Regions from separate parts of the Heyndrickxia sp. FSL W8-0496 genome, predicted to be linked through region 1. Evidence: predicted binding sites of a transcription regulator. Region 1 holds the regulator's gene; each other region holds the start of a gene.
What was found. Region 1 encodes Rex, which represses fermentation and respiration genes when NADH is low (regulators of the CRP and FNR family bind a similar motif). Its sites were predicted from a motif close to TTGTGAAATATTTCACAA; they were not measured.
Positions count from the first base shown of each region.

Region 2: the regulator Rex is predicted to act here: its motif matches at 3,004-3,021, upstream of qoxA (cytochrome aa3 quinol oxidase subunit II).
Region 3: the regulator Rex is predicted to act here: its motif matches at 4,205-4,222, upstream of NST63_RS11385 (nitrate reductase subunit alpha).
Region 4: the regulator Rex is predicted to act here: its motif matches at 2,289-2,306, upstream of ahlS (AhlS family quorum-quenching N-acyl homoserine lactonase).

Region 1 covers NZ_JBBOXX010000001.1:4,847,536-4,853,873, reverse strand. The annotation lists gene NST63_RS24610 (ABC-F family ATP-binding cassette domain-containing protein) at 1-1,798, opposite strand, end outside; gene moaC (cyclic pyranopterin monophosphate synthase MoaC) at 1,925-2,416, shown strand; gene NST63_RS24600 (redox-sensing transcriptional repressor Rex) at 2,495-3,154, shown strand; gene tatA (twin-arginine translocase TatA/TatE family subunit) at 3,220-3,408, shown strand; gene tatC (twin-arginine translocase subunit TatC) at 3,503-4,258, shown strand; gene NST63_RS24585 (YdiK family protein) at 4,371-4,565, opposite strand; gene NST63_RS24580 (CPBP family intramembrane glutamic endopeptidase) at 4,562-5,293, opposite strand; gene groES (co-chaperone GroES) at 5,604-5,888, shown strand; gene groL (chaperonin GroEL) at 6,038-6,338, shown strand, end outside.
Region 2 covers NZ_JBBOXX010000001.1:3,793,589-3,799,926, forward strand. The annotation lists gene qoxC (cytochrome aa3 quinol oxidase subunit III) at 1-71, opposite strand, end outside; gene qoxB (cytochrome aa3 quinol oxidase subunit I) at 71-2,014, opposite strand; gene qoxA (cytochrome aa3 quinol oxidase subunit II) at 2,036-2,974, opposite strand; gene NST63_RS19270 (ABC transporter ATP-binding protein) at 3,485-4,252, opposite strand; gene NST63_RS19275 (ABC transporter permease) at 4,356-6,338, opposite strand, start outside.
Region 3 covers NZ_JBBOXX010000001.1:2,252,221-2,258,558, forward strand. The annotation lists gene narH (nitrate reductase subunit beta) at 1-468, opposite strand, end outside; gene NST63_RS11385 (nitrate reductase subunit alpha) at 458-4,138, opposite strand; gene NST63_RS11390 (Crp/Fnr family transcriptional regulator) at 4,292-4,993, opposite strand; gene NST63_RS11395 (nitrate/nitrite transporter) at 5,269-6,338, shown strand, end outside.
Region 4 covers NZ_JBBOXX010000001.1:4,551,697-4,558,034, forward strand. The annotation lists partial or broken gene NST63_RS23060 (thermonuclease family protein) at 1-504, shown strand, start outside; gene NST63_RS23070 (sigma-54 interaction domain-containing protein) at 817-2,190, opposite strand; gene ahlS (AhlS family quorum-quenching N-acyl homoserine lactonase) at 2,462-3,310, shown strand; gene NST63_RS23080 (zinc-dependent alcohol dehydrogenase family protein) at 3,346-4,470, shown strand; gene NST63_RS23085 (GNAT family N-acetyltransferase) at 4,651-4,995, shown strand; gene NST63_RS23090 (low molecular weight protein-tyrosine-phosphatase) at 5,258-5,725, shown strand; gene NST63_RS23095 (HAD family hydrolase) at 5,808-6,338, opposite strand, start outside.

The sequences.
Region 1 (6,338 bases):
CCTCTTTTTGTTGCAACTCATTTTCATATTGTTCAATCGTAGATTCGATTTCTTCAATTCTTCTTTTACGTTGTCTTTCTAGTTTTTTAGCTTCTTTATCTAGCTGATAGGATTGCCTTGCAGTATTCGGTTTATCTTCTACCAGTTTCTGACCTTCGTATTTAAGTCTCTTTAATTCCAATAATTCCAGTTGCTTTTCAATATAGTAATCATAATCTCCAAGAAACTCTGTTGTACCTTCCTTAGAAAGCTCAATCACTTTGGTTGCTAATCTGTTAATAAAATAGCGGTCATGAGATACGAATAGGATGGTTCCAGGGTAATCAATTAAGGCATTTTCGAGTACTTCTTTACTATCTAAATCCAGATGGTTGGTCGGTTCATCAAGAATGAGGAAGTTTGCTCTTTGCATTAAAAGCTTGGATAATGCAAGTCTAGCTTTTTCTCCACCACTTAAGCTGGAAACCGTTTTAAGTACATCGTCTCCTGTAAATAAAAAGTTGCCTAATACAGTACGTATTTCTTTTTCATCTTTCAATGGATAGTCATCCCAAAGTTCATTTAACACTGTTTTATTGGATGTCAGATTCGCTTGTTCCTGATCATAATAACCAATTGTTACATTGGAACCATAAGAAATATTCCCCGATAATAGCGTTAGTTTTTTAATGATACTTTTTAGAAGAGTTGATTTCCCGACACCGTTAGGACCAACTAATGCAATACTATCGCCTTTTTTGATTGCAAGCTGGATCCCTTTAGCGATAATGTTGTCTTCATAACCAATTACACCGTTTACCAGGTTTAATACCTCATTTCCACTTTGTCGTTCGATGTCAAATGTGAAATTAGCTGATTTTTCATCACCGAGAGGTTTATCCAGTATTGTCATCTTTTCAAGCTGTTTTCTTCTACTTTGAGCTCTTTTAGTTGTAGATGCTCTTGCTAGATTTCGTTGTATAAAATCTTGAAGTTTCGCAACTTCTTCTTGTTGTTTTTCATATTGTTTGAAATCACGCTCATACTGTTCTGCTTTTTGAACTAAGTATTGACTGTAATTACCGTGAAATTTTTGTATAGAATGGCGTGAGAGTTCATAGACTTGATTAACTACTTTATCTAAGAAATAACGATCATGAGAAACAATTAGAATGGCACCGTCATATCCTTGTAGATACTGTTCTAACCAAGAGAGTGTATCAATATCCAAATGGTTTGTAGGCTCGTCCAAAATCAATACATCAGGTTTCGTTAAAAGTAGCTTGGCAAGTGCTAGACGAGTTTTTTGACCACCACTTAGTGTTTCAATCATTGTCGAATAGTCAAAAGTATCAAAGCGTAAACCATGAAGCACAGAACGAATATCTGCTTCGTATTGATAACCACCAGAATCTTTAAATTTAACCTGTAAACGATCATATTCAGATAGTATTTTTTGATGGAGATCAGGGTTTTCATAGTAGGTAGGATCAGCGATTTTTTGTTCCAGTTCTCTTAATTGAGTCTCCATTTTTTGCAAATCTTTAAAAACAGTTAACATTTCATCCCATATTGATAATGATGATTCCAAACCTGTATTTTGAGCAAGATATCCGATTGAAACATCTTTTGGTTTCATGATCTCTCCAGAATCAAGAGATAGTTGACCAGAAATAATTTTTAATAAGGTGGACTTACCCGCACCGTTTCGTCCAACAAGAGCAATACGATCTCTCGTTTGAATTTCTAGCTTTATATTCGATAAAATAAGTTCAGCACCAAAATGTTTTGTTAGTTGTTGAACTTGTAATAAAATCATAGTTTTTTCACCTCATCTATATAGGTAGTTTAACTTATTGACGAGTGTTTCGGCAATGAAACACATTAATTAGATGAGGGACAATACCTATAAAATAGTGTATGATGAAGAGAGAGGTGTTTGAAAATGTCCAAGCTTACACATTTTAATGAACAAGGTCGAGCGAAGATGGTTGATGTAAGTGCTAAGCCTGAAACTATTCGAACCGCTTTTGCTACATCGAGTGTAGAATTAAGCCATGAATTATATCATTTAATTCATGATAATAAAATGAAAAAAGGTGATGTTTTAGCGGTTGCTCAGGTAGCTGGAATTATGGCTGCAAAAAAAACATCGGATTTAATTCCAATGTGCCATCCGATACTAATAAATGGAGTAAACATTGAGTTCGCTTGGGAACAGAAAAATGAACTTCAATATATCCTAAAGATCAATGCCACTGTTAAGACAAAAGGAAATACCGGTGTTGAGATGGAAGCATTGACAGCAGCATCCGTATCAGCTCTAACGGTATATGATATGTGTAAGGCGGTAGACAAAGGAATTGTCATTGGACCAACATTTTTAGTAGAGAAAACTGGTGGTGTATCAAGCGCTGATTTTCAAAGGAATAGGTGAAACACTGAGCAAGTGAACGGTAAATTTACATGATATTTCCTTTTCGCTTATGTACTAGAGACTTATGGGGGAGTGCGTATGAATGAAGAGCAAATAAAGATACCTCAAGCAACGGCAAAAAGATTGCCACTTTATTATCGATTTCTGAAAAATTTACATTCATCCGGTAAACAGCGTGTATCATCTGCAGAATTAAGTGAAGCGGTAAAAGTAGATTCCGCAACGATCCGCAGAGATTTTTCCTACTTTGGGGCTCTTGGAAAAAAAGGATATGGCTATAATGTAAATTATTTATTGTCGTTTTTTAGGAAAACATTAGATCAGGATGAAGTAACAAAAGTAGCGTTAATTGGCGTGGGTAATTTAGGTACTGCTTTTTTAAATTATAACTTTATGAAGAATAATAATACAAAAATAGAAATTGCATTTGAGGTCGATTCTGATAAGGTGGGTAAAAAAGTAGGACAAGTACCTGTCTATCATTTAGATGAACTTGTTCCACGTTTGATCGAGGAAGACATCAGTGTCGTTATACTTACTATACCAGCAGAGGTTGCTCAAGGGGTTACTGATGAAGTAACTAAATCCAATGTAAAAGGTATATTAAATTTTACACCGGCTAGACTAAATGTACCTTCATCAATTCGGGTGCACCATATAGATCTAGCTGTTGAGTTGCAATCATTAGTTTACTTTTTAAAGCACTATCCAAATGACACGGAAAATTCACAAGACTAACTATAATTAATAATGGATTCTCGTCACGAATTGCTTTATGATGATACTAAGAGGAGGTGGGCTTGATGGGACCAGGAATTGGGAGTATTATTCTCATTGTCATTATAGCCTTACTAGTTTTCGGACCAAAAAAATTACCCCAATTAGGCAGAGCTGCAGGGGATACATTAAAAGAATTTAAAAATGCTACAAAAGGCTTAGCAGATGAAGAAGAAGATAAGCCAAAAACAGAAAGTAAAGATCAAGTAAAATAAATCTCGTTTTCTTAATACTAGGTTTTGGCATCTTTTCATTACAACAGAAATGATAGTAAGGAAAGAGTCTAAGTAAATGTTAGGATGAAATTATATGAGTCAAAAAGACATGACGATTTTTGAACATATATCTGAGTTAAGGAAACGACTGTTTGTTATAGTCGTTTTCTTTATCTTGGCTGTAATAGTGAGCTTTTTTCTATCACAACCACTCATACGCTATCTTCAGGAATCAGATTTAGCAAAAGAAATAACGATGAATGCTTTCCGATTAACTGATCCATTTAAAGTTTTTATGGAGATGACATTATACTTGGCGCTGGTAATTATTTTGCCTGTCATTCTCTATCAGTTATGGGCGTTTATTAGTCCTGGTTTGTATGAGAAGGAGCGAAAAGTTACATTAAGCTATATTCCCGCAGCGGTGCTGTTGTTCTTAGGTGGAATAGCTTTTTCATATTTTATTTTATTTCCGCTTATCTTAAAATTTATGATGCAGCTTTCATCACAAATGAATATAAACCCAGTTATCGGTATAAATGAATATTTCTCGTTCTTATTTCAGATTACGCTACCTTTCGGGCTTTTATTTGAACTGCCGATTATTATTTTATTTTTAACACGTTTAGGTATAATTACACCGATGTTTTTAGCAAAGATACGAAAATATGCCTACTTCTTATTAATCGTTCTTGCTGCCTTTATTACTCCACCGGATGTAATGTCACAAATTATTGTAGCAATACCTTTAATGATTTTATATGAAATTAGTATTTGGCTTTCAAAAATAGGCTACCGTAAATCAAAAGCGGCTGAATTGCGATATGAACTTGAAAGAGATTCTGAATAAAAAGAGATGTTCTTAAGTTTGATACTTATGAACATCTCTTTTTTAATTACTCTTGTAAAATCCTAACTGCATACATTAACAATTAGCGAGCAGTGATCATTTCACCTGCTTTTTATTTTTTCTGTTGGCTTTTTAGCTTAAAGTGCAAGGTGATTAGTCGAAATCCAGAGCCATAATCAATGGTTGCTAAAAAGATAAGCATATACGCAAAAAAAGACCAACCATTTATATTCACTTGCTGAATAGCAAAGAAAGTGAACAAAGTGCCTAAAAGGCAATATACTACCCCGGATAATAATGGTCTCATGTGAAAAATCCTCCAATAAAACTTTGATTCTCAATTAATTTTTGTATTTCTTCACGATTAGCAATTTGTGCAATGACAACTAGTGTATTCATCATAACATGAGCGGTAATAGGAACGATGATCCGATTCGTCATTTTGTAAAGAAATGCGAAAGTAAATCCCATGGCAGTATATAAAAGCAAATGAGTCATTTCCATATGGGCAAGTCCGAAAATAATGGAACTAATTAGAGCCGATAGAAAAAAGGATAATCGTTTATGTAATGATCCAAAAATCACCTTACGAAATACAATTTCTTCTAATATAGGACCAATTATAGAACTTACTAGGACAACAATTGGAAAGTTTTCTATAATCGTAACGATTCTTTGCGTATTTTCAGAACCAACCTTAATTCCAATCAACTGTTCTACAATGGAGGCGATTGCTTGAGCAAAGAAGGCTAAAAAGATTCCACCCACAGCCCATAGGATTGATTTCCCAGCAGACAGCTGGTCCTTTCTTTCAGAACGCTCTTTTCTTTCTGATTTCCTCAATAGGAGTAAAACAACTAAAAGACAGGCAAGAAAACTAAATACCATCCAAATGATTGGGGCCATTTTGATCATATAAGCTTTTGAAGCATGAAATCCGTTTACACCAATCTCATACACAATGGGGTTACCGATATAACCAGATAATTGCATGACAATATAAGCGATTAAGATAAATGCATACTCTTTTTTCACATTCATATATCCTTTCATGGTCTGTCCTAGTATCATAATTATCATTCTACTATTGAATATATATACGTTCAAATGTAAGACCTTTATTCTAGTATATGTAAAAAACTTTTTAATCTATGAATAGAAAGTAAATTAGTACATAAACTTAACTGTTTACATTTCTCAATAAAAAGAAATTTATAAAAAACTTACTCTTGAGACTTGCAAAAAGGCTTTAAATTAATTATTATAATAATTGTGTTAGCACTCATGAGTGTTGAGTGCTAATAATCATAAAAATCTACATAAATTTTTAAGGAGGTTGTTTCACTTGTTAAAACCACTTGGAGATCGCGTCGTAATTGAACTAGTAGAAACAGAAGAAAAAACTGCAAGCGGTATCGTTCTTCCTGATTCTGCAAAGGAAAAACCGCAAGAAGGTAAGGTAGTTGCTGTAGGTACTGGACGTGTTTTAGATAGCGGTGAGCGTGTTGCTCTTGAAGTATCTGAAGGCGATCGCATCATCTTCTCTAAATATGCTGGTACAGAAGTGAAATACCAAGGTAACGAATATTTAATTCTACGTGATACAGACATTTTAGCTATTGTACAATAGTTATTAACCATTTTCGTAAATAAATACTTCTTTTGAAAAGCCATGGCGCCCATATTGATAGGCGCCCTGACCGAGTAAAACTAATTTAAGTCTGAAGACTTTATTGAACTTCATAAACTTTTAAGAAAGAATCAAGGAGGTAATTTCAGATGGCAAAGGAAATTAAATTCAGTGAAGATGCACGTCGTGCGATGCTTCGCGGAGTTGATAAATTAGCAGATGCTGTAAAAGTAACACTTGGACCAAAAGGACGCAACGTGGTACTTGAGAAAAAATTCGGTTCACCACTAATTACAAATGATGGTGTAACAATTGCAAAAGAAATCGAATTAGAAGATGCATTCGAAAACATGGGTGCGAAGCTTGTATCTGAAGTAGCTAGCAAAACAAATGATGTTGCTGGTGACGGTACAACAACTGCAACTGTTTTAGCTCAAGCGATGATTCGTG
Region 2 (6,338 bases), 1.1 Mb from region 1:
AATATATTTAATCTGCTTTGTTCAGTTTGATATTCTAACGGCAAAGACGTGTCTAAATGTTCACTACTCATCATTTTTCACCCCTTGCTGCAAGTTCAGTACTTAAAATTTCATCAACTTCAACATGGTATCCTTCATCACGATCTAGGGAGCGCCATGCTAAACAGCCTAAAATAATGATTAATCCGATAATGGCCATCCACCACCAAGAGAAGACGAGACCAAAACCACCAATACCGAAGCCTACAGCCGAAATAAATGGCATAGCGGTGTTACTAGGCATGTGGATCGGTTTAACTTCCTCTTTCTTATAAAGAGGTGTTTTGTTTTGTTTCATATCCCAATAAGCATCAATATCTTTCACTTCTGGTGCCACTGCAAAATTATAATGTGGGACTGGAGTTGGTGTTGCCCATTCTAATGTACGACCATCCCATGGATCACCTGTTACATCACGTTCACCATGTTTAAGGCTGTAAATGATATTCCATACAAGTACTAGGAATCCGATACCCATTAATACACCACCGATGGTAGAAACAACGTTTAAGCCTGTCCAACCAAGACCATCTTGATATGTGTACATACGACGTGTCATACCTTTTAAACCTAGTACAAATTGTGGTAAGAAACATACGTTAAATCCAACCATCCAGAACCAGAATGTAATTTTTCCAAGTTTCTCGTTTAACATATGACCAAACATTTTTGGATACCAATAATGTAATCCAGCAAAACATGCGAAGGCTACACCTGGAATTAATGTGTAATGGAAGTGAGCGATTAAGAAATAACTATTATGATATTGATAATCTGCTGCCGCCATTGCAAGCATAACTCCGGTTACCCCACCGATTAAAAAGTTCGGAATGAAGGCAAGTGACCAAAGCATTGCTGATGTTAATTTAAGTTTTCCTTTATACATTGTAAAGAGCCAGTTAAATAATTTTACACCTGTTGGTATCGCAATGAGCATCGTTGAAATAGAGAAGAACGAGTTCACTGCTGCGGTATTCCCCATTGTAAAGAAATGGTGAACCCATGTGAAATAACTAAATAATGCAATTGCTAACATTGAAAAGACCATTGATTTATAACCAAATAATCGTTTCTTCGCAAATGTACTTATAATCTCTGAGTAAATACCTAGGGACGGTAATAGAACGATATATACTTCAGGATGTCCCCATATCCAGAATAAGTTACTCCATAACATCGGCATACCGCCAGATGCCATCGTAAAGAAGTGTGAACCAAATAATCGGTCAAATGTCATTAAACCTAATGCAACAGTCAATACTGGGAATGCAAAGATAATAATGACACACATGATTAATACAGACCAAACAAACATTGGCATTTTCATTAGTGACATTCCTTTAGTTCTCATCTTAAGAATGGTCACTAAGAAGTTGATACCGGTAATTAATGTACCAATACCAGCAATCTGCAAGGCTACTGCGTAATAGTTATTACCTACTTCAGGACTAAACTCTGTTCCCGCTAATGGGAAGTAAGAAGTCCATCCAGCTGTAGGAGATCCTCCAATAATGAAAGAAATATTAAATAATGCACAACCTGCTGCAAACGTCCAGAAACTGAATGCATTAAGCATTGGATACGCAACATCACGTGCGCCCAGTTGAAGAGGAACCGCAATATTAATGAGTCCCATTAAAAATGGCATCGCCATAAATAAAATCATTATTGTACCATGAGTCGTAAAGATCCCATCGTAGTGATTAGCGTCAAGTAATTTTAAATTCGGTGCGGTAAGCTGTGCCCTCATCATTAAGGCATCGACACCGCCGCGGAATAGCATTAATACCGCAACTAGAACATACATTACACCGATTTTTTTATGATCAACGGTAGTTAGCCAGTTTGTCCAAAGCCATTTCCATTTTTTAAAATAGGTTAGATAAAAAATGATACCGATCATTGCTAGGGCTATACCAGCTTCGGTCACATATATAATCGGTTCACCTGTGACGAAAAATTCATCTAGCTTCATATATTTTCTCCTCCAATCTTCTTAATGTTGATGTTCTGACATGTCCATACCATCCATATCCATGTCCATGTCTTTCATATCATGTTCTTGATTGGTTTCTTTTTTCTCCATCATTCCGTGCTGATGTGGTGTTTTCACCCATGGCAAATGTGTACCTGTATACGTCATACGACCTACGACACCAGGTTTTAGAATTTTGTTGTAATCAGCCTTTGTTAAAGCTGGAGCACTGTTTTTCACATCTTTCACCCATTGATCAAAGTCCTTTTGTGTCTGTGAAAGAACTTCAAAGTCCATATGGGCAAAGCCTTCACCATTAAAGTTGGCATTTCTTCCTAGGTAAGAACCTGGTTTATCAGCTAAAAGGATTAATTCCATTGAGTGATTTGGCATCGTATATTTTTGACCACCTAACTCAGGCACCCAAAATGAAGCCATTGTTCCTGCTGATGTTAATTGAAACTTAACAGGAGTATCCTCAGGAATATTTACATAGTTGACTGTTTCAATTCCTTGTTCTGGATAACTAAATATCCATTTCCAATCTGCTGAAGTCACATTGATGACGATCGGCTTCTTGTCTTCATACCCCTTTGGGATATCTTCTAATTGATAGTTTGCTTTAACAGTTGGAATAGCTACAGCAATAATAATGACAATTGGTATAGCAGTCCAAATGATTTCAAGCCACGTATTCCCGTGTTGATCTGGTGGCATATAATCTGCTGCTAAGCGTTTTTCCCGATATTTATAAACCATAAAAATAAATAGTCCTAAAACAACAACTAGAATAATCATCATTAACCAGAAAGAGTAAACAATTAAATCATATTGTTTTTGTGCAACTGGTCCTTGTGGATTTAAAACTGCAATTTTACTAGTATCACATCCACTTAATAGAAAAATAGATGATAGTAGAACCAAAGACACTATTTTCCATGGTAGTTTTTTTGCTCTCATTCGTTTCCTCTCCTTCCAATTCAAGAAATATGTATAATATTTCACAAAGTAAAATAAGAAAATGACATATTCGTCACTTGATCGAATATCTATACTCAAAATTGGTACTCGAATAGTGTACTGCAATTTATAAGATTTTAAAATTGTTTTGTTCACTAATTCACAAACTAGACAATATTTATTCATAAATAATACAAAAAATATTCTCCTATAGTATATTGACATTTTTTACGTCCCAAAATACTGGAAATAGTGGTTAAAACATGGAATTATTAGTTTACTAAAAAAATAGTTACACTCAGTTTTTTTCACATAATCGAATGTAATTTGTATTCAAAGATTGAAAGATATAAAAAAGACCCAAAAAGATATAGAGTCTTTTTAGGGCTATCATGAAAGAAATCTTTATATCGTTTTAATCATTTTCTTCTGAAAAATAGTACGAAACGCCATCTAATTCTAATAATCCTTTAATGGGATATTTAAGACATTTACTAAATACTTATTTTACTAAAACCCGTTATCGACTAACCATTTCATAAGACTTTCTTCTCTTTTCTTACTATTCTCATGCTGGACATTGTATTTAAGCATTTTCTTCTGTGCCACAATAGTGCCATCCACCATAAATAACACTCTTTCCGTTTTAGCTGCGACCTTTACATCATGGGTAACGATCAGGATGGTTGTCCCTTTTTTATTAATATCCGCAAGTATGGTCATGATTTCTGCTGTTGATTTGGAATCTAATGCTCCGGTCGGTTCATCGCCAAATAGGATGTCCGGATCATTTATTAATGCTCTGCAAATTGCGACTCTCTGGAGTTGCCCTCCAGATGCCTGGATAATCGTATTATTAGCAATCCTATCAATCCCTGTCATTTCCATTAACATTTTTGCTTTTCGATATGTTGCCTTTTTATCCGCATCTTTTGATACAAGAGCAGGGAACATAACATTATCTATCAGTGACAAATTTTTTAATAGATGAATATCTTGAAAAATAAACCCCATATGATTTAATCGAACCCGTGCTAGTTCCTCTTCTTTTAGTCTAGCAATATCACGATTTTTAAATTTCACACTTCCCGAAGTAATTCTATCCATCCCACTTATATTATAAAGCAGTGTTGATTTTCCGCTCCCAGATGGCCCCATAACCGATACAAATTCACCTTCATCTATCTTTAAGCTTATATCCTTTAAAATATGAAGCCGATTCCCCTTGCCTAATTCAACCTTTTTATTCATTTTTCCTGCTTCCAATATTGCACTCATCTTTATTCCTCCCACCCGAACTTTTCATTCAATAGCTATATATCTTGTTCCGCTCCCTGATTTCATTGGATACCTTGACAGGCAAGAACCCTTTATCCTATTTCTATCTTCTTAAAATTACAGACAAATCTTCTTTTATAGCTATCCTGCAGGACATGTAAATAGTCATTCCAACTATTGCAATCAGTGCCAGCGGACATAGCAACCAAGTCTGCCAGACAATATTAACCAATTCAATTTTTGCAGCACCCATAGAGGACATCGCCATGTTTACTAATAGCTCTCCTAAATAGTTTGAGGCAATAACCCCAAAGATGATTCCCAATACTAGCACCAACATGGTTCCTGCCATATATTGCTGACAAATATGTTTGGAAGTTAGCCCAACACATCGCATAATGGCAATCTGAGACATGTCCTTAGACAATAACATCCGCAGAAATAACGAGGTAATTAATACACTAATGATGACTGCAATAATGATTGCACCTACTACAATCGTACTCATTTGATCTATGATATTTCCAAGAGTTTGCTGTGTATATTCCTTGATATCATTCACTTGCGCAGAATCATACGTATTCTGGTAGTATGCCATCTTACTAGGTATATCAACGCCTTCGATTAGATCAATGCTTACGATATACCATAGAACGGCATCTTTATTTATACCGAAACTGGTATCCGCTTTTGCTGTTTTTCCTCCATTTGTAATATCTTGATAAATACCAGTTACTATTAAATTTTTTTCAGTCCCTCCAGCTTTTACTGTTACCTGGTCTCCTATTTTCTTATTTAATTCGTCTTTTGATGCATTTTCATAGGAAAGGGAGATCTCTCCTTCACTTTCAGGTGCTCTTCCTTCCAGATATTTTAATGGAAATACGGAAAAATCCCCTGTTTCAATATTAATATAATCCCAAGAGCCTTCTGCATTTTTAATCTGGTAGGAGCTAGTAATATACGCTGCATATTTTTCAATGTCAGAATCATTCTTCAGCTCTTCCTGCAACTGTTTAAAATCCGCTGTAATACGGTCTGTCCTTCGAAGATCGATTCTCATATCAGATTTTCCGATTCCCATATAGGTAGAAAACGTTGGAGAGTTCATAGTGTTATACATAGTTAAAGGAAGAATTACTATAAATGTACAAACAATAAATATGAATAACAGTAAACGGTATATTTTGAATCGCTTCCATACATCCCTCATTCCCATGTAAATGTTAGTACTTAGAACATTATTCTTAAGTAATGAAAACCGGTATTTTCGATTCTTTCCACGCTCCATAATATCGGAACGTATTGCTTCCACCGCAGAAATTTTATCCATTCTTTTCAGTACCTTTTTGCAGTACATCACAATCATGAAATAGACGAATATTGGAGCGATAAGAGATAGTACATACTTTAAATTTCCTGATAAATCCGAGGACAAATACAGTTTCATATTACTGTTAAACAGATTAACCGTAGCAAAGGAAAGTAGATAGCCTAGGATCCCAGCAATTACTGACATGACTCTGTATTTGTTAAGATATACTTTCTTAATATCCTTTTTCGATATTCCGATTGCTTTCATAACTCCGATTTCTCTTAAGTCTTCATCAATTGTTGCTAAAAAGGTAAGTCTGATACATAGTGAAGCGATAATAATCAGGAGAATACTGATAAGGATAATTACCATTGCAACGGCTGTATCTGATAAAGCATTAAATAGTAGAAAAATTTTCCCTCCGACTGTAGGACCGTTTGCCGGAAGACCTGCTTCGATATAAGCTGTCTGTACAGCTTGCGCATCTCCATTTTCATTTAGTTTGAATTGAATTAAATATTCCAGTTCCCCTGCCAGCATTCTGCGCATTTCATCATAATCCGCCTGATTTAGAACAAACCGTTTCGAAGACGTAAGAGAAGAGTTCATTTCATAATCCCTTGCAAAATCTGAAATAACAAAACTCTTCTTATAATTTCCATTTTTCACTGTAATCGTCTCACCGATTTTTAAATCATATTGCTGCATGAAATAGATGGGAACCGCCACTTCCCCTTCCTTTATAGCCAACTTTTTATTATTGAGGTCCAA
Region 3 (6,338 bases), 2.6 Mb from region 1:
TGGATCCTCATGAGCAGTAATATGTGCCCCAGCTAAATCATCTTCCCAATTGGGCCCCCATAATATTTCCATGTATTCACCTGAAAGATTAGATTTTGGACGTGCAACCGGCTGATGTTTTTTTTGAGGGCTATTAGTTAATGTTTCATAATCATAGCTCCAAGGCTCATAATAGTCATCAATCGTAGGCTGATAAGGATTATAAAAAAGATGCGTTAAACGATTGAATTTTGTTCCTGATTTTAACTGAAGTTTTCCATTTCTTTTCTCCCATCCACCTTTGTATTTTTCCTGATCTTCCCACTTTTTGGGATAGCCAATACCCGGCTTTGTTTCTACGTTATTGAAATACATGTATTCTGCACCTGGACGGTTTGTCCAGGTGTTTTTACATGTTACACTACAAGTATGGCAACCAATACATTTATCTAAATTCATGACCATTCCGATTTGAGCTTTAATCTTCAAGCCAATCAACCTCCTCTAACTTGCGAATAACTACATTTAAATCCCTTTGGTTACCAGTTGGTCCATAGTAATTAAATCCATAACTAAGCTGAGCATACCCGCCAATCATATGTGTAGGCTTAACATGAATTTTCGTAGGGCTATTATGTGTACCACCTCGATTTTGGGTTAGCTTTGTACCAGGAACATTAATATGCCGATCCTGTGCATGATGCATAAAAGCCATCCCTCGTGGAATACGATGTGAGACAACGGCACGTGCAACAACTACTCCATTTCGATTAAAGCATTCGATCCAATCGTTATCTCCAATTTCCGCATCATCTGCATCGTCCTTGTTCATCCAAACAGTAGGTCCACCACGGAAGAGTGTTAACATTGGTTGGGAATCGAAATACATACTATGAACAGACCATTTATTATGTGGTGTTAAATAATTTAATGTAATTTCTTTTCCTTTAACTGATGGACGTTTATCTGTAAATGGTTGATGTTGCAAAATTGGTTTAAACGTAGCTAGGTTTTCTCCGAATTCGCTCATCATTTCATGGTCAATATAGAAGGATTGTCTACCCGTAATCGTCCTAAAAGGAATCAATCTTTCAATATTAGTCGTAAATGGTGAGTAACGTCTGCCACCTTTTTCAGATCCGCTAAAAGCGGGTGAGGTGATGACAGTTTTCGGTTGAGCTGTAATTTGTTCAAAATTAAAGCATTCCTCCTCACGCTCTTCTGCTAAATCACGTAAATGTAAATCCGTTTGCTTTTCTAAAGATTCCCATGCTCTCACTGCAAGCTTTCCGTTTGTGGTAGAGGAGAGCATGAGAACAGCTTCAGAAGCTTTAAAAGCATTGCTAATATCTGGACATTCATCTCCAATGCCATCCTTAATGGTTCCATTAACTTTTTTTAACTTTTCGTATACATCTTCAACAGACCAGGAAATTCCTTTTGTACCCATTGGTTGATTTTTAACATTTGGACCAAGAGCTTTCATTTTTTCATGGATGAGACGAAAATCTCGTTCAACCACATGAATTTGTGGCATCGTTTTGCCTGGTATTGGTTCGCATTCATCCTTTGACCAATCTTTTATTTTTCCTAATGGCTGTGCTAGTTCTTGTTGAGTATCGTGCTGCAATGGAGTAGCAACGATATCATTAAGAGGCTCTAAATCAATATCTTTAGCAAGCTTAGAAACTGCCATTGCAAGTCTATTAAAAATATCCCAATCCGATTTTGCCTCCCAAGGTGAGGAGATTGCCGGATTAAACGGATGAACGAAGGGATGCATGTCTGTACTGCTCAAATCATGTTTTTCATACCATGTTGATGCCGGCAGGACTACATCAGAATAAAGTGCAGTTCCAGCCATTCGAAAATCTAAATTGATCAGCAAGTCTAGTTTTCCTTCAGGTGCTTGATCGCGCCAATGAATTTCTTCTGGCCTAATACTATCTGAATCATCATTTAATAGACCATTTGTTGCACCTAATAAGTGCTTTAAAAAATATTCATGTCCTTTTCCCGAACTTGAGATTAAATTGGCACGCCATACAATTAAATTGCGGGGAAAATTCACTTCATTATCTGGATCTTCAATAGAAAATTGTAATTTTCGATCCTTTAATTGTTTGGCGATATATTGCGCAATTTCAGATCCTGTATGACTCCCTGCATGTTTTGCTTGCTTAAACAGTTCCAAACTATTTGCATTGAAGGTTGGATACGAAGGGAGCCAGCCTAGTCTTGCTGCCATTACATTATAATCAGCGTTATGCTCATATCTTGGCTTCCCATATACAGGTGATACTTGGGTTGAAACTGGTATATCTTCATAGCGCCACTGGTCGGTAGCAAAGTAAAAGAAGGAAGTACCATTCTGTAATCTAGGTGGTCCTTGCCAATCACGTGCCATAGCAATAGTTTGCCAGCCTTCAACAGGACGCAATTTTTCTTGACCTACATAATGGGCCCAACCTCCACCGTTAACTCCTTCTGCTCCAACGAGAAGAACGAGATTTAAAACAGCTCGATAAATTGTATCAGAATGAAACCAATGGTTTATTCCAGCGCCGACAATGATCATTGATCTTCCGTTCGTATCAATCGCATTTTGTGCAAACTCACGGGCAATCTTAATGATTTGCTCACTTTTCACACCAGTAATCTTTTCTTGCCATTTTGGAGTAAAGGGCACATCATCATCGTAACTTTTTGCAACCATCCCACCAATTCCTCGGTCGATTCCATAGTTAGCCAGCATTAAATCATAGACAGTGGTGTAATAAATGATTTCTCCGTCATGCTTTATCTTTTGAATGGGGACGACGCGCTCCATAGCATTTGTGTCACCTTCACCAAAGTAAGGGATAAATAACTTTACACATTTTTCTTCTATACCAAGTAATGAAAGTCTAGGATCGATCACTTCATTGGAATCCTCATCCTGTAGGTGTAAATTCCATTTTCTGTTGTTTTCCCAGCGAGAACCCATTGTGCCATTTGGAACAGCAATTTTTTGTGACCTATCATTCATGAGAACAGGCTTCCATTCACCATTTTTAGTGGATCTGCCAATATCGTTGGCATTTAAAAATCGGTCGGCAATATACCCCTCATCTTGTTTCTTTAATGTTACGAGAAAAGGAAAGTCTGTGTATTTCTTCACATAATTAGAGAAATAATTTACTTGATTTTGCACATAGAATTCATTCAAGATGACATGGCCCATAGCCATAGCAACAGCACCATCAGTACCTTGTTTCACACTTAACCAATCATCCGCAAATTTGGTTGATTCAGCATAGTCAGGACTCAAAGAAATTACTTTTGCCCCACGGTACCGTGCTTCCGCTAGAAAATGAGCATCAGGAGTGCGAGTTAAAGGAATATTTGAACCCCATGTAATAATGTAGCTTGAATTATACCAATCACTGCTTTCTGGTACATCCGTTTGATCACCCCAAATTTGTGGGGACGCAGGCGGCAAATCTGCATACCAATCATAAAAGCTCAACATTGGGGCACCCATCAGATGCATGAACCTTGATCCTCCAGCGTAACTAAGCATAGACATGGCTGGAATTGGAGAGAAGCCAATATTGCGATCAGGTCCATATTTTATAACCGTATAGAGAAGGGAGGCAGCGACAAGCATGGATGCTTCTTCCCAGTCTGCTCGCATAAATCCACCTTTTCCTCTAGCTTCTTTATATTGCTTCGCTTTTTCTTTATCCTCAATGATACTTTTCCATGCTTCAAGAGGGTTGGAATGTGCTTGAAGCGCTTCACGCCACATGAGTAATAAAACTCCTCGGATGTAAGGGTATTTCACTCGTAATGGGCTATATATATACCATGAGAAGCTGGCACCACGTGGACAGCCTCGTGGTTCAAAGTCAGGCATATCTGGTCCTGTAGTAGGGTAATTTAAATTTTGACCTTCCCATGTAACGATTCCATCTTTAACAAAAATGTTCCAGCTACATGAGCCAGTACAGTTCACACCGTGAGTGGATCTAATGACCTTGTCATATTGCCATCTTCTCCTATAAACTTCCTCCCATTCACGATTTCCTTCGCGAACTTCACTATGATTATCATTCAGTTTTTCGGTGGGAGAAAAGTAGCGTAACCGATTAGTTAATGGTGATCTTTTTCGTGGCATTTGCTTCACTCCTTATGTGAAATAATGTATTGATACCTACACTATAAACATTGAAATGTGATGAAGTTGTGAAGTTCATCACACTTCACGAAAAAGACATATACAATTTCAAACAAAAAAAAAGCATGAAATTCATGCTTTAACACCTAATGATTATTCAATATTGCAATAGATAGCTGGACAGTCTTCACAACAAATTTCATCTTTTAAATACTGTAAATTATGTATCGTAATTTTTCCTTTATTCGTTGATAAGATCCCGTCTTTTTTTAATTCGCTTAATGCACGATTGACACTTTCTCGAGAGGTACCACAGAAGTTTGCCAGTTCCTGATTTGTAATAGGTAAATCAATGAGAATTCCATTGCGCTGTTGTACGCCATAACTGTTAGTCATTCGAATTAAAGTAGAAAACAAAGCACCTTTTTTACCATGAAGAATAAGATCTCGAAATTTTGTCTGTGTTTTCCGATATTGATCACTCATCCATTTCATAAATTCAAAGGCAAGTGAGCTATTTTTAAACAGTTCATCCTCTAATATATCTTTTCTGATGAGAGCTACTTCGCCATCCTCAATTACCTTAGCAGTTAATAGGTATCTTGAAGAATAAGAAAAAAGAATCGCTTCACCTACAATATCATCCTGACTACATATTCTAAAGGTTAATTCTTGCCCGTCTGAAGTAATCTTACTTATTTGAACCTTTCCGGAGATGATGATATAGAGACCTTCTGCTGTCATTCCTTCTTGAAATAAATAATTTCCCTTCGTTATTTTTATCGTTTTTTCCGAAAACTTGATTAATTCATTTATTTTAATGGAATGTGTAGGTTTAATTGGTTTTTGTTCTATTTTCAACCGTATCACCCTTTTAAATTGTGTTGTGTTACCTATAACTTACTCTTTAAGCATAAAAAAGTATAGGTCTAATCAAGGATAAATTTTGAAAAAAGTATTTTTTTATTATAGTTAATAATTGGAAAATTGCATTAAATAACTGCTGTACTTAAAAAATACAAAAATATGAAAAAAATAATCTTTATGTGAAAAACATCACATCTTAATAGATTTCATTTTTTTATGATGAATACATGCAATGGAAAAAAATATAGAAAGGGGTACTCTTTATGCATTCCGGAAAAAAACAATTACCACTTCAGACATTGAGTTTAATTATGGGCTTTATGATATGGGTTATCTTATCTTCTTTAATGTCGTTTATTAAAATGGATATTGCTTTAACAGATAACCAGATTGCCCTTGTAACGGCAGTTCCAGTTATTTTAGGATCATTATTAAGAATTCCCATTGGATTTTGGACAAATCGTTTTGGTTCACGAGCATTATTTACTACAAGCTTTATTCTTCTTATCATACCAGCCGTTTATATAAGCTATGCAAATAGTTTTTTAGATTTAATTATTGGAGGATTATTTATTGGGATTGGTGGAGCTGTGTTTTCGGTTGGAGTTACATCATTGCCTAAATATTTCCCCAAGGAAAGACACGGATTTGTTAATGGAATATATGGAGCGGGAAATATTGGAACAGCAATTACTACATTTTTAGCACCAGTACTTGCTATTAAATTTGGTTGGCAAACTACCGTTCAATTGTACATTATTTTACTTCTATTATTTGCCGTACTTAATTTTATCTTTGGGGATAAAAAAGAAAAAAGAATGAAAGTATCTTTCAGTGAACAGTTTAGAAAAGTATATGACAATCAAAAGCTTTGGTTTTTAAGTTTGTTTTACTTTTTAACTTTTGGATCTTTTGTAGCATTCACGATTTATTTACCGAACTTTTTAGTAGGGCATTTCGGATTAGATAAGGTAGATGCTGGATTTAGAACTGCCGGCTTTATTGCGATTGCAACATTTTTACGGCCAGTAGGAGGATGGTTAGGAGATAAATTTAATTCCTTTAAAATATTAATATGTGTATTTGCGGGATTAACTGTAGCAGGGTTATTATTAGCCTTTACACCTACACTAACACTGTATTCTATTGGGTGTATCGTGATAGCCATTGGAGCAGGGATAGGAAATGGTACCATCTTCAAACTCGTTCCTCTTTATTTTTCTGAACAAGCGGGGATCGTCAATGGTGTCGTTTCCGCAATGGGGGGGTTAGGTGGTTTCTTTCCACCATTAATTCTTTCTTTCTTATTTAATATGACTGGAAATTATTCAAT
Region 4 (6,338 bases), 300 kb from region 1:
ACGAACAATTAGTTTCGAGTGGAGATTTATCTCTAGAATTTGATAATGGAAATGAAAGAGATAAATACGGGCGCCTACTAGCCTATGTTTTTGTTGATGGAAAATCGGTTCAAGAAACTTTATTAAAAGAAGGCTATGCTCGGGTCGCATACATTTATGAACCAACGTATAAATATCTTGATCAATTTAAACAAGATGAAAAAATTGCACAAGAGCATGATTTACGGATATGGTCTAATAAAGGACTCGTAACAGATAAAGGATTTAATGGTTGTGCTACTGATGTAAAAAAAATCAAGTACTAATCAGACTTCCATACCAACTGAGTCAAAAAACGAAGCACCAAAAGTAACTACATCACCTAAATCTGGAACAGGTAATACGGAGTTTTTTCCTAACTGTACGGAATTAAGAAAAAAATATCCAGATGGAGTACCAAGTACACACCCTGCTTACCAAGCAAAAATGGATCGTGATCATGATAATTATGCATGTGAAAAATAAAGAATAGCCGCTTCTTTTGATTAGGGACTTTTCTCAAACATTGTGGCTATTTAAGGTAAGTTTTAACAACTAACTATCGGTTGATGACAGCTACATCTTTCATTTCACTGTGAAAAGAGCAGCATACTCCTATAATGTCGCTAAATCCTTTAGTGGTGTAAAAGCCGGAAGTTGGGCTTTTACTAAAAGCAAAAAACTATACAAAAACAGCCTTTGATTAAGGTGTTTAGAACCAGATGATAACGAACAGTATTTGATACTGTTCGTTATCTATGCATTTCAAAATTCGAGTAAAAGTCTAAACATTCTTTTTTAACCGTTTCCTCCCCACTTATGTAACTTTTTCAATAGTGTTGTATGGTGCACGCCCAATTCCTTAGCAGCTTTTCTAACTGATTGGTTTCGCTTAAGGGATTTTTCTATTATCATTTTTTCATAGTTTTCCACCTGCTCTTTTAAAGTACGAGACGAAGTGTTATGAGATATTTGATATATATGTCTAGGTAAGTTTTCAGGTTTGATGATAATTTCTGGAATAGAGACGATTAGGCTTTCTATCACATTCTTTAATTCTCTTATATTACCCGGCCAGTGGTATGTAAGAAGAATTTGCTTTGTCTCTTCTAACAATTCCTTCTCAACTCTATATTGCTCCTTAAAACTATGGAAAAAGTGATCCAATAACATATCAACATCCTCTAGTCTAGCTCTTAATGGAGGGACTTCCATTTGAACCACTGCTAATCGATAGAAAAGATCCTCTCTAAACTCCCCTGCTTGCATTTTTTGTTCTATATTTTGATTCGTGGCTGAAATTATACGCACATCTATTGTCTTTATTTGTGTACTTCCAATTCGTTGAACTTGTTTATCTTGTAAAACTCTTAATAGCTTTACCTGTAATGATAAGGGCATTTCACCAATTTCATCCAGCATAAATGTTCCACCATCGGCCAGCTCTAACAATCCCATCTTTCCTTCTCTCTTTGAACCAGTAAATGCTCCCTCTACATAACCAAAAAGTTCTGATTCTAATAACGACTCAGGTATAGCAGCACAATTCACCTTTATAAACGGCTTTTTCCGGCGATCACTCATATAATGAATCAAATTAGCCACCTCTTCCTTTCCAGCTCCAGAAGGTCCAGTTATGAAAATACTAGTTGGGAAAGGGGCAACTTGTTCAACTTTACGAACTAAATCTTTCATTATATTACTTTTAAAGAGAAATTGTGACTGTTGATTTCCTAAATGATCATATGTAAATCGATAATTATTTAGTTTTGAAATATGTTCATGACGCTCCAGATGATTTTTCAAATAATTTAAATTGGTTATATCACGTACACTTGTAACAACCATCTCAATATTTCCATTCCTATTCCAAACTGGCCGACCGGTAACAATTACATCCTTCTTTCCACCAAGCTTTTGCATAATAGACAAGGATTCCTTCTTTTCAAGCACCATTAAAGATACGGACTGGCTAATATAACCTTCTCGAATTAAATCCCCCATATATCTACCAAGAAGATCTCTTCGATCAAAACCGGATAATTCCTCGTATGCAGCGTTAACAAAAAGGGTAATCCCATCTTTATTGACAACATAGACTCCATCAGAAATAAACTCTAATATTGTCTTAACTTTATCGTTCAACAAATAACACTTATCTTGTTCTAGCATATTTCGTTCACTCCTTAAAGGTGGTGAAATATTTCTACTTGAGAAAGAAAAATGTAACCGCTCTCCAAAGAGAGTATATACATTATCATAGCATGTCTATGTGAATTTTTTAACCATACATAACTTTCCGACTAGTCTGTCATCTACTCTGAATTTGGCATATTTCTTGCATACTAAACAAGAAGAAAGGAGGAAGCATTATTAAAAATTGTATCATTTGTGGAATATACTGATTAACTATACAAAAAAGGACAAGAAAGAGGGATGAAAAATGACAAACATAATTAAGCCACGTCCAAAGCTATTTGTTATGGATAATGGAAGAATGCGAATGGATAAGAATTATATGGTTGCCATGCACAATCCAGCATCTATCGATCATCCAAATCAACCCGCAACATTTGTAGAATTTCCAATATATACAGTTTTAATCGATCATCCTGAAGGAAAAATTTTATTCGATACTTCATGTAACCCGAAGTCTATGGGTGAAAAAGGACGCTGGGAGGAAATTACCCAAAAAACATTTCCATGGGAAGCAAACGAAGAATGTTATTTACACAATCGTCTTGAACAATTAAATGTTCGTCCCGAAGATATTAAATTTGTTGTAGCCTCTCATTTACATTTAGATCATGCAGGTTGTCTTGAAATGTTTACAAATGCAAAAATCATTGTTCATGAGGATGAGCTAAATGGAACACTTCGTTCCTATGCTAATCATGATAAGAGTGGTGCATATATTTGGGCTGATATCGATGCGTGGATAAAAAACCACTTGCAATGGAAAACCATAGGAAGGAATGAAGATAGTCTCGAACTTGTAGAAGGTGTAAAAATTTTAAACTTTGGTAGCGGTCATGCTTGGGGACTCCTCGGACTACAAATTGATATGCCTGAATCAGGAGGTATTATTCTAGCTTCTGATGCGGTTTATTCTGCAGAGAATTATGGTCCTCCTATTAAAATACCAGGAATTATCTATGACTCTTTAGGCTATGTAAAAGCTGTAGAAAAAATTAAACGGATCGCGAAGGAAACAAATTCCCAAGTGTGGTTTGGTCATGATTCAAAGCAATTTGAACAATTCATTAAATCAACGCAAGGATACTATGAATAATGGAAACACGATAAATAAATGGAGGAGAGTTCATCATGAAAGTAAAATCTGCTGTACTCCATAAAATGGGTGCAACTACGCCTTACACGGAAAGCAAACCACTAATTATTCAGGAATTGGAGCTTGATAATCCAGGACGCGGAGAAGTTTTGATAGAAATTAAGGCTGCTGGATTATGTCATTCAGATTTGTCTGTTATAAATGGAAGTCGCCCCCGCCCTGTACCGATGGCATTAGGTCATGAAGCAGTTGGAGTCATTGTAGAATTAGGTGAGGATGTAACCGATTTAAATGTAGGAGACCATGTTGTATGTATCTTCGTTGCTACATGTGGACATTGCTCATCTTGTCAGGAAGGGAGGCCAGCTCTTTGTGAAAATGGTGCAAAAGCTAATAATGATGGCACTCTTTTAGGTGGAGAAAAAAGATTGCATGATGGGGAACAATACATTCATCATCACCTAGGTGTTTCAGCCTTTTCAAATTTTGTTGTAACCTCAAGAAATTCTTTAGTTAAAATTGATCCTTCAATTCCATTTGAAAAAGCTGCACTCTTTGGATGCGCAGTAATGACAGGAGTCGGAGCCGTTGTCAATACCGCACATTTAAAAATGGGAAGCTCGGTTGCAATAGTTGGTCTTGGCGGTATCGGTCTAAGCGCATTACTTGGATCAATTGCAGCTGGAGCACGTGAGATTATTGCTGTCGATATTAATCCAGATAAATTATCCTTTGCTCAACAACTAGGTGCTACTCATATTTTCAATTCTACACAAGAAGATGTTATTGATCAGATAAAACATGCAACCAATGGTGGAGTAGAATTTGCCTTCGAAACAGCAGGAGCAGTTCCAGCCATGAAGGTTGCTTACAATATTACACGACGTGGAGGTACAACGATAACCACCGGGCTTCCACATCATGAACATGAATTTTCCTTTCCACAAGCTTCTCTAACTGCTGAAGAAAGGATATTGAAGGGCTCGTATTTAGGAAGCTGTGTTCCTTCCCGTGATATACCAAGATTTATCGAGATGTACAAACAAGGACGCCTTCCAGTAGATCGCCTATTAAGTGATGTTATTCCGTTAGAAGAAATAAATGAGGGGTTTGATCGACTGGCTAACGGAAGTGTTAATCGTATTGTTGTGAAACCTTGATTATTATTTAAAGACACCATTTTTATCACCGTAAAGATGTGTGAAATATGAATTGAAGGAAAACTATACTGGGCCATGACTAAAGATAGGTTCAAATTCAGCACTCATCTTTAGTCATAGTCCCGCTTTTTTTCAAACTCACTCATAAGATGCTATCAAAAACGCGAAAGGGTGTTCAGTATGGATGTTAACGTACTGAGCACGGAAAAACATGAAGTAAAGCAATTATTCAATATACAGAAAGAAGCTTTTCAAGAGGACTCTAATAAATATCAAGATTATGAAACACGCCCAGTTACTGAAGCATATGAGGATTTTCTTTACAAAATTAATCATACTCAGCACTATACCATCTATTATAATAATCAAATAATAGGTGGATTAAATATTATAAAAATATCACCTTGGCATTGTCGAGTCTACCAATTTTCCCTAAAGCCTTCCTTTCAAAATAAAGGCTATGGAACCGAAATCATTAAACTAATCGAGAAGCTACATGAAGGTACCACTGTTTGGAGTCTCTAGATACCAAAGGCTAACCAAAGAAATTGTCACTTGTATGAGAAATTAGGTTACAAAAAAAATAACTGAACATATAGTTAATAATCAACTTACTCTATTTAATTATTTGAAGATAAACTAAAGAAAATTGATGTCCTCAATCCTACCACCCTTATTGACAAAATGGGTCTTCTCCCTTCACTTTATAATCGCAAAAGCTTCATCTAAAAACATTCGCACTAATTTTTCTATTCTTATATAATAAACTAAAAAGGAGATGGGCTATATGGTTCACGTCTTATTTGTTTGCTTAGGCAATATTTGTCGTTCTCCAATGGCAGAGGCTGTATTTCGACATATGGTTAATAAGGCACAGTTGACTGATAAAATTATGATTGATTCTGCAGGGACTGGATCCTGGCATATAGGAGATAGCCCCCACCAAGGGACACTTACTATTCTTAAAGAAAATAACATTTCAGCTGAGGGACTTTTCGGACGTCAATTAAAAAAAGAGGATTTCGAAAGATTTGATTACATTATTGGAATGGACGAAAGTAATCTATCAAATATATATACGATGTTAAATCAGCCTAAGCATCCAAAAATCATTCGTCTACTTGATTTAACTGAGCTAAAAAAAGATGTTCCTGATCCATATTATACTGGCAATTTCGAGGAAACCTATGAACTAATAACAGAAGGTTGCCAAGCATTACTGAAGAAAATCCTTCAAGAACAAAATTTAATATAATAAAAAGTCGAAGGGTTATCTGATAAATATATCATACTTATCAAATAACCCTTGTTTTATGGAGCAAGATTATCCGTCTTATTTATTCAATGTAGGATACTACTAGTGATAAGTCCTTAACAATTGAAAATGCTTTTTGTTTCATTTCTTCATTTGGTTGAATCAGATCTGGAACGATAATACACTTAATATTTGCACCATGAGCTGCTTTTAGTCCATTCAATGAATCTTCTAAAACTAAGGCTGAATCTGGTTTTTCATTAGCACGGTTACAAGCTTCAATAAAAATATCAGGATGAGGCTTACCAAATTCTACTTCATCCCCACTTACAAAGAAGTCAAATCTTGATTCCAATCCAGTTTTAATTAAATGTTGTTGAATCGTTTCCCTACTGCTGGATGAAGCGATACATTTTTTTAACCCTTTTTGCTCAATCGCATCTAGTAATTCCTTAGCTCCCGGCTTAATAGCTAATCCTTCTGACTCGAGTATTCTTTTAAACGTTTCATTGTAATCATCAGAAATTCTATGAAACTGAAAATCTTTACCGTATATTTCTTGTAAAACGATATTACTTTTAGGTCCAGAAAGTCCAATCATTTGCCGATAATT